DNA from 4 places in the Arthrobacter sp. 01T419 genome. Region 4 is predicted to be linked to each of the others. Evidence: riboswitches for the same ligand, from Rfam matches in the RefSeq annotation. Region 4 holds a riboswitch; each other region holds the start of a gene.

Region 1 (2,195 bases), on a different contig from region 4:
GGCACGCAAAGATTCTCGGCGCCGAACGCGACGTCGTCACCCAGTCGCGAAAGCACCACCTGGGTCTCGGGATCTTGCTGCATGAGCCCGGCACGGCCCCGCTGGGCCCTCGGCGAAACGCCGTCCACCAGCAATGAGCCGGTCTCGTCGGCGTCGTCGCCTTCCTCGCCCAGCACGCCCGCCAGGGCATGCAGGAGCGTCGACTTGCCTGCGCCCGACGGGCCAAGCAGCAGCACACGCTCTCCCGGACGAATGTTCAGGTCCAGAGCGTGGATGGCCTGCGTGGCGCGGCCCGCGTGCCGCCAGCCCCAGCCTTGCGCGGAAATTGCGGCGGGTCGCACCACAGCGGAGGTGCCGGAATCAGGACTGGGCATCAGGAAAAGACGGGCTCCGAAGCGGCCTTGCGGGACGCGAACGCGCTCAGGACGCCAGTTTTGGCCAGGCCGCGGGTGGCGATCCAGGCCAGAGCGCCGGCAATGACGGCACCGGAAACCGTGCAGAACGCGATGTAAGCGAGCTTGTCGACGGCTTCGTAGGCGATGTTCCAGCCCCACGGCAGGAAGGAATCGTTCAAGCCGCAGAACAGGCCCGCACCGGCACCGGCCAGCAGGGACGCAGGCAGGTTGAACTTCTTGTACATGAATGCCAAGAAGATGAGCTCTGCACCGAGTCCCTGGAGGAGTCCGGACATCAACACGGTGGTGCCGTACTGGGAACCCATGATGAGTTCGCTGGTGGCGGCGACGGTCTCACAGAAAATTGCCGCACCGGGCTTGCGGATAATGAGCATGCCCAGCACAGCTGGAATCATCCAGCCGCCAGCAATGATGCCGGTCACCGGCGGGTATGCGGCGGTCATCGGCGTCGAGACGAGAGCAGCCATCTGGTCCCACGCCCAGAAGATCACGCCGCCGGCGATGGAGATCAAAGCCGCCACCACGATGTCCACGACACGCCAGTTGTAACCGGGCTTGGTGATGCCCGGCTTTGCAGAAATACCAGTCATTTTGTCCTCCTGAGGAACAGGAGGGGAAAGTGTTTCGGCTTGCCTCCGAGCGGCCTCCGCCGCACCGGTTCCGGACACTATGAGAACTCGACTCCCTTGCGCCGGTACTAGCCGGATCAGGTTCGAGGGTCTGCGGTTGTCCGCACTCTCAGCGCCCGTCCTCCGTGCCGCATTGCTGCGAGCCCGACGGCGGCGCTCCCCTGTCGTTATCAATCCACCCTTTTGGGCGTGGTTCAGTTTACACCTTGGCAGGGTTGTCGGGACGGTCACAAAAGTCGGAAACGAAGGATTCTGCTGGATCATTCGTGGTCTCAGCGCACGCAGGCCTGCGGTGGCGCGGACGGGCGCCGGAACTGGGAGAATGATCCAGCAGAATCCATCGCAGCAAGCTGGCAAAGGAGCGGTCTTGGCAGGCATAGGCGAAGCGAACAGCACCACGGTGTCCGAACCAAGGCTCGCCGCGAGCGTGATCCTGGTCCGCGACGCTCCCCTTCCCGGGAGCACTGACGGTCCGGCCGGCCCTGACGCTTCGGCCGGCCCTGGCGCTTCCGCCGGTCCTGACGGCCGGGTGGCTTCCCAAGGTGCCGCGAGCGGCCTGGAAGTCTTCGTCCAGCACCGGGTGTCCACGATGGATTTCGCCGCGGGCATGGTCGTTTTCCCCGGCGGCCGAGTGGACAACGTGGACAGCACCGGCTGGGACTTCGCGGACGACGTCGTCGAGCGGCACGCGGCCGCATGGCACCGGAGCAGCATCGCCGTCGAGCCCGCATCGGCCCGGCATAACGCCGGCCGGGTGCTGGCGGCCGCGCAACGTGAGGTGTCCGAAGAGGCCGGGCTAAAGCTCGACGCCGGAACCCTTCGCCCGTGGGCCAACTGGGTCACTCCGGAGGACCAGCCCAAGCGCTTCGACACGTACTTCTATGTTGCCTGCCCTTCAGCCGGGGCCGAGCCACAGCACCAGACTACGGAGGCATCGTCATCACTATGGATGCCGGTCCGCGGAATTCTTGATGCCGAGGCCGCGGGGACCCTCAAGCTCATGCCGCCCACCTTGGTCCTGCTGGATGAACTGCTCGCTCTCGGCACGGTGGAGGCTGTGTTGGCTGAAGAGCGTGACATCTTTCCCGTGCGGCCGGAGCCCGGGGCCTTGCAGGAGTTCTTCCGGCTCAGGCGCCAACCCCCGTCCGTT
Region 2 (2,195 bases), 610 kb from region 4:
ATGCGGCAGGAGGCCGGTGGCGTGCTCGATGCAGTCGATGCCGGCGTCGAGCATGTCGTCGATAGTTCCTTCGGCGAAGCAATGGGCCGTCACCCGAGCTCCCTCGTCGTGCGCGGCTGAGACGGCGTCCTTGACGCTGGCGGCCGGAAAGGACGGACCCAAGTCCCCGAGCGAGCGGTCGATCCAGTCTCCTACGATCTTGACCCAACCGTCTCCGGACCGGGCCTGCTTGCGTACGGCCTCCACCAGATCTTCCGGCTCGACTTCCTCTGCCAGCCCGGGGATGTACCGGCGCTGCCTGGCGATGTGCCGGCCCGCGCGGATGATCCTCGGCATGTCCGTCCGGCGCTGCAGCCAGCGTGTGTCACTTGCGGAGCCGGCGTCGCGGATCAAAAGTGTCCCGGCGTTCCGGTCCGCCATTGCCTGAAGGCGCGCGGTCTCCTCGTCAACAGCTCCGCCCTTTCCCAGTCCAACATGGCAGTGGGCGTCGACAAGGCCGGGGAGCACCCATCCGTCCAGGACAACGCTCGGCGCGGCAGCAGGCCGCAGAAAGGTCAGCCGTCCGTCGACCGACCAGAGCCCGCGCCGTTCGTCCCTGGGCCCTGTGAGGACGGTGCCGCTGAACTCGATGATTTCTGGCATGCTTCCACACTAAACTCCGGCGCGATCGCCTGCTCGGTCACATCTGTCCTGGGTCACATCTGTCCTAAGTCACATCTGTCGTAGGTACCAACGGCTGTGGTAGCTTCGTCTACGACCACACGGGGGCCCTTGCAAGGGCTGAGATCGGGCTGATGCAGCCTGCGACCGTTGAACCTGTCCGGGTAATGCCGGCGAAGGAAGTGAGTAATCCTTTGAGTACCAAAGAAACACAGCTGAGCCCTACCCAAAACGGATCAGCGCAGGAAGTGACCCAATCCCTCAAGTCGCATTCCCTCGCGTTCCTGGAGGATGCCGAGGCGGGAATCCGGGTACCGGTCACGGAAATCGCCCTGGAACCGTCCCCCAACGGCGAGGCGAATGCGCCCTTCCAGGTGTACCGTACCGCGGGGCCCGGGAGTGATCCGGTGGTCGGCCTTGAGCCGTTCCGCAGCGAGTGGATCGAAGCGCGCGGCGACACCGAGGCATATAGCGGACGTGAACGGAACCTGCTCGACGACGGCAAGTCGGCCGTGCGCCGCGGCGCCGCCTCCGCGGAGTGGAAGGGCGCACAGCCGGTGCCCCGCCGCGCCGTCGAAGGCAAGACTGTCACCCAGATGCACTATGCCAAGCAGGGCATGGTGACGCCCGAGATGCAGTTCGTGGCACTTCGCGAAAACTGCGATGTTGAACTGGTCCGCAGCGAAGTCGCCGCCGGCCGGGCCATCATTCCCAACAACATCAACCACCCGGAATCCGAGCCGATGATCATCGGCAAGGCCTTCCTGGTGAAGATCAACGCCAACATCGGCAACTCGGCCGTCACCAGTTCCATCGCCGAAGAAGTGGACAAGCTGCAGTGGGCCACGCAATGGGGCGCAGACACGGTCATGGACCTGTCCACGGGCGACGACATCCACACCACCCGCGAATGGATCATCCGCAACTCCCCCGTGCCGATCGGCACCGTGCCCATCTACCAGGCGCTGGAGAAGGTCAACGGCGAAGCCAACAAACTCACGTGGGAAATTTTCCGCGACACCGTCATTGAACAGTGCGAGCAGGGTGTGGACTACATGACCATCCACGCCGGCGTGCTGCTGCGGTACGTGCCGCTCACCGCCAACCGCGTGACCGGCATCGTTTCCCGCGGCGGCTCCATCATGGCGGGCTGGTGCCTGGCCCACCACGAGGAAAACTTCTTGTACACCCACTTCGACGAACTCTGCGAAATCTTCGCCAAGTACGACGTCGCCTTCTCTCTCGGCGACGGACTGCGCCCGGGAGCGACGGCGGACGCCAACGACGCCGCACAGTTCGCCGAGCTGGACACCTTGGCCGAACTGACCATGCGGGCCTGGGAGTTTGACGTGCAGGTCATGGTCGAAGGGCCGGGCCACATTCCGTTCCACTTGGTGCGGGAGAACGTGGAACGCCAGCAGGAACTGTGCAAGGGCGCGCCCTTCTACACCTTGGGCCCGCTCGTCACCGACGTGGCGCCGGGCTACGACCACATCACTTCGGCCATCGGTGCCACGGAGATTGCCCGCTACGGA
Region 3 (2,195 bases), on a different contig from region 4:
ATCGTCATCGACTTCATCGACATGGTCCTCGAATCCAACCGCGATCTCGTGTTGCGCCGCTTGGTCGAGTGCCTTGGCCGGGACCGCACCAAGCACCAAGTTGCCGAAGTGACCTCTCTTGGCCTAGTCCAGATGACCCGCAAGCGCATGGGCACCGGCCTGCTTGAGGTCTTCGGCGAGCAGTGCGAAACGTGTGCGGGACGCGGAATCGTCACCCATGACGAGCCAGTGGAGCACCGTCGGGCCAACGTTGTGGCCGCCGAGCATCACCACCCGCGTACCGAATCACAGCCGGCCACCCGTCCGGAGCAGCGCAAGCGCCGCCGTGGCAGGGGCGCGGGGCAAGGGACCACTGAGCTCCCGATCACCCCTCCTGTGCCGGTCCACACCGTGGAATCCACTGATCCAAGCCGCCAGGCAGCCACCCGCGCAGCACTTGCCACCATCGCCGCCGCGGCCCACGCCGCCCACTTGCACGACGACGAGCTCCACCACGCCGCGGAATCGTTGGCAGGCACGCCCGAGGCCGGAGCTGCCCCCGCGGCCGAGGCAGCTCCCGTTCAGGCTCCCGTGATCGCAGCTGTCGCCAAGGAGGCCTCCGGTTCAGTTACTGAGGAGCGCTCTAAGCCGGTGCTGCGGTTCGGCGGCGAAGAGGTCGCGTTGCCCTTCGTTCACCACGAAGAGCCGGCGAATGGGGCGCCTGCCATGAGCCTGGATCTGTTGGCACAGGCGTTTGCGGGCCTCGGCGAGGCTCCTGATACCGAGGCGAAGGCGACGGGAACCCAGGAATCTCCGGCAGGGCTGTCCGCCGGGGAAGCCGGGGAATCCCCGGAGTCCGGAACGCGCGGGCGCCGTGGCCGGCGCAACCGTAGTGCCAGCCGGGCACAGGGTGCTGCCAACGCCACCAACGTGGAGCACCACGAGGTCGCCGCGGCTGCCTCGGGTGGAACTGCGCACGAGGCTAAGGCGCCAGCCGCTGCCCCAGCCAAAACGACTACAGCAGCCGAGCCGATCATCCTCGGTGTCGGCGTCCCCAAGTCCGAGCTCTAGAAACAGTCCCTGTCCGAAGCCCCGGCACCTTCTACTCCAATGGAAGGTGCCGGGGCTTCGGCGTTCCCGGACCGCTGAAGCCTCCGGTCCAGTAATCGATTTCGCCAGACATTATGACCGGTCCATTTCACTAGTGCAGGAGTGATCCGGGTTAAGCTAGGGGACTGACACGGGGTGCCGCGCACCAAGCCGGCTGAGACCAGACCCGTTGAACCTGTCCGGTTAGCACCGGCGAAGGGATGTCTCGCATGACTGTTCCAGCGCATTCAGCTGTCTACCCGCTCAATACCGTCCGCCGCGCCGTTCCCAGGGTCCTCAGCATTGCCGGTTCCGATCCTTCGGGCGGTGCCGGGATCCAAGCCGATCTGAAGAGCATCGCAGCCAACGGCGGCTACGGCATGGCGGTCATCACGGCGCTCACGGTACAGAACACGCAGGGAGTCACTGCCGTTCACGTGCCTCCCGTGGAGTTCCTACGCCAGCAGCTGGACGCCATCAGCGAGGACATCGCTGTCGACGCCGTCAAAATCGGCATGCTCGGCGACGCCGCGGTCATCGACGAGGTCCGCCGCTGGCTCGGCGAGGTTCGCCCCGCCATCGTGGTTTTGGACCCGGTGATGATTGCCACGAGCGGCGACCGGCTCCTGGCGGAGTCAGCTGAAACCGCGTTGCGGGAACTCCTGCCCCTCGCTGACTTGATTACCCCCAACCTTCCCGAATTGGCCGTGCTGCTCGGCGAACCTGAGGCCACTGACTGGGCATCGGCGCTGGAGCAGGGCAAGCGCTTGGCCGCAGCCTGCGGAAACACCGTTTTGGTGAAGGGCGGCCATCTGCAGGGAACCAGCTGCCCGGACGCGCTGGTCAACACCGGAGGACTCCTCAGCCAGGACGTAGTGGAATTTGCCGGCCCCAGGGTGGAGACCCGCAACAGCCATGGCACAGGATGTTCGCTGTCCTCGGCGATGGCGACGGCCAAGGCGCGGCTTGGCGATTGGGAGTCGGCCCTGCACGTTGTGAAGCCCTGGCTCCAGGAGGCGCTGACCCAGTCCGGAGTGCTGGAAGTGGGGAACGGCAACGGGCCGATCCACCACTTCCATGCGCACCAGAACGCCCTCCAGCCGGGTGCTTTCGCCGCCAGGATGTGG
Region 4 (2,195 bases):
TCGCTGATGATCTCGGGGTGCAGCGGTATACGCCCATCGGGGGCATAGTACGTTTGCCCGCGGTGGCGGGTCTCGGCGTCGAGCGCCCCTCCCGGAGTCACAAAAGAGGGCACGTCGGAGATCGCGTAGAGAACCCGGTAACCATCGCCGGATCGCTCAATGAAAAGGGCTTGGTCGAGGTCCGTGGAAGATGCCGGATCGATCGTGATGAACGGAATGTCCGTGCGGTCCTGCGTCGGCAGCGCATGGCCGGAAACCGCAGCTTCGGCGTCGCGCAGCGCGTCGAGGGGATAGCCAGCGGGCAGCTCAAGCTCAGTTCGAAGCGCCGCGAGCGCCTCTGCGAGCGTGTTCGGCGTTTCACTGACATTCGGGGCTATCCGCTGATGTGACACGAAAGTCAGGGTAACGCCAAAATCCCGTGGAGTCTTGCTAGGCCGCCGCAGCGTCCAGGGCAGCCAGGAGTGCCTGGGCAGCCGCCGTCGGATCCTCTGCGTCAGTGATGGCCCGCACCACGACGATGCGGCTGGCACCGGCTCGCACCACTTCCTCAACGTTGCTCAGATCGATGCCGCCGATCGCAAACCAAGGGAGCACAACGCCGCCCACCGTCTCTTCGTCTGCCTTCTTTACGGCGTTGGCGGCGTACTTCACCAAGTCGAGTCCGACGGCGGAGCGCCCCGGCTTGGTGGGGGTTGCCCATACCGGTCCGACACAGAAGTAGTCCAGTCCGCTGCGGCCAGGCGAAGCGGCGATGGCAGCGTCAATTTGTTCTGGGGTGTGCGTGGAGAGACCGATGATGGTGGGGTCGTGGAGCAGCTTCCGCGCCGAGCGCAGCGGAATGTCCTTCTGGCCGATATGGAACACCGGAGCGCCCGAGAGGGATGCCACGTCCGCTCGGTCGTTGACGGCCCAGAGACGGCCGTGACGGTGCGCCACGGAATGCAGGACCTCCAGCAGCTCCAGTTCCTCGGCCGCCTCAATGGTCTTGTCCCGCAGCTGGATGATGTCCACGCCGCCCTCGAACGCGGCATCGACAAACTGCTCAAAGTCGCCCTGCTGCTTGCGGGCGTCGGTGCATAGGTACAGGCGGGCAGTGGTGTGGACATCATGCTGGGTCATGGAAACAGAGTAGTTCCTCTAAACTGGGCTGGTACCGCGGGAGCTGCGGCGGCAGTCACAATCGCCGCGCGGCTGAGAGGGCTTCAGCGCCGACCGCTTGACCTGATCCGGCTAGTACCGGCGTAGGGAAGGACCCCATGGACGAAGTAAACACTCAACACGAACCCCTGCACGAGCCTCTGCACGCGGATGTGGCGGTGATCGGTGGCGGTGTCATTGGCCTCGGCATTGCGTGGGAAGCCCGGAGATCCGGCCGCTCGGTTGTTCTGATCGATCCCGCACCGGCCAGCGGCGCTACCTTCGCGGCAGCGGGCATGTTGGCGCCCGTCAGCGAACTGCATTACCAGGAAGAGGACCTCCTGGAACTCATGCTCGAATCGTCGGCAATGTGGCCGGACTTCGAACGCAATGTGACCGGCTCAAGTACCCGAAGCAGCACGGGATACCGCACGACGCCGACCCTCGCCGTCGGCGCGGACGCTGCGGACCGCCGGGCGCTCGCCGACCTCCGGGACGTCCAGTTGGCCAACGGCCTGGTGGTGGAATCCGTGCCGGTACGCGAGGCACGGGAGCGCGAGCCTCTGTTGAGCCCGCAAATTTCCTGCGCCTTCCACATCCCAGGCGACCACCAAGTGGATCCGCGCCGGCTTTCAGCCGCGATTCTGGGCGCGCTGGCAGGCCACCAGCCCGGCGATTCCAGTTGGATTCCGGGAGTCGAAGGCGGTTTTGCGGTCCAGGACACTGCGGCTGGCCTCCTGTGGGAGGACGGGCGCGTCGTCGGGGCTTTGCTGGACTCAGGCATCAAAGTGCTCGCCACGGAAACAGTGGTTGCCAACGGGCTGCACGCCGCCCGGTTGAACGGACTGCCGGATGGCCTGTCGCTCCCGTTGCGTCCGGTGTATGGCGACATACTGCGGCTCCGCGTCTCGGACCACCTGCAACCCCTGGTTACCGCCACCGTACGAGGAATGGTGCGCGGAGTGCCCGTATATATCGTCCCCCGCGACGACGGGACCGTGGTGATCGGCGCGACGCAACGTGAAGACGGCTTGTCGGCGTCCGGGGGATCGGCCAAC

What was found. A riboswitch is a leader RNA that binds a small molecule or an ion and turns the genes downstream of it on or off. The one in region 4 is predicted to bind thiamine pyrophosphate.
Region 1: another riboswitch for thiamine pyrophosphate. It lies ahead of AC1DLO_RS19620 (ECF transporter S component); the one in region 4 lies ahead of thiO (glycine oxidase ThiO).
Region 2: another riboswitch for thiamine pyrophosphate. It lies ahead of thiC (phosphomethylpyrimidine synthase ThiC); the one in region 4 lies ahead of thiO (glycine oxidase ThiO).
Region 3: another riboswitch for thiamine pyrophosphate. It lies ahead of AC1DLO_RS15595 (bifunctional hydroxymethylpyrimidine kinase/phosphomethylpyrimidine kinase); the one in region 4 lies ahead of thiO (glycine oxidase ThiO).

The regions. Positions count from the first base shown of each region.
Region 1 is NZ_JBFTQF010000017.1:60,266-62,460, reverse strand. Features, by position in the region: gene AC1DLO_RS19625 (ABC transporter ATP-binding protein) at 1-374, opposite strand, end outside; gene AC1DLO_RS19620 (ECF transporter S component) at 374-1,006, opposite strand; TPP riboswitch at 1,082-1,218, opposite strand; gene AC1DLO_RS19615 (NUDIX hydrolase) at 1,413-2,195, shown strand, end outside.
Region 2 is NZ_JBFTQF010000001.1:18,867-21,061, forward strand. Features, by position in the region: gene AC1DLO_RS00115 (amidohydrolase family protein) at 1-642, opposite strand, end outside; TPP riboswitch at 752-859, shown strand; gene thiC (phosphomethylpyrimidine synthase ThiC) at 855-2,195, shown strand, end outside.
Region 3 is NZ_JBFTQF010000010.1:118,303-120,497, forward strand. Features, by position in the region: gene AC1DLO_RS15590 (Rne/Rng family ribonuclease) at 1-1,050, shown strand, start outside; TPP riboswitch at 1,211-1,307, shown strand; gene AC1DLO_RS15595 (bifunctional hydroxymethylpyrimidine kinase/phosphomethylpyrimidine kinase) at 1,299-2,195, shown strand, end outside.
Region 4 is NZ_JBFTQF010000001.1:628,588-630,782, reverse strand. Features, by position in the region: gene AC1DLO_RS02945 (RNB domain-containing ribonuclease) at 1-392, opposite strand, end outside; gene thiE (thiamine phosphate synthase) at 430-1,119, opposite strand; TPP riboswitch at 1,146-1,265, shown strand; gene thiO (glycine oxidase ThiO) at 1,257-2,195, shown strand, end outside.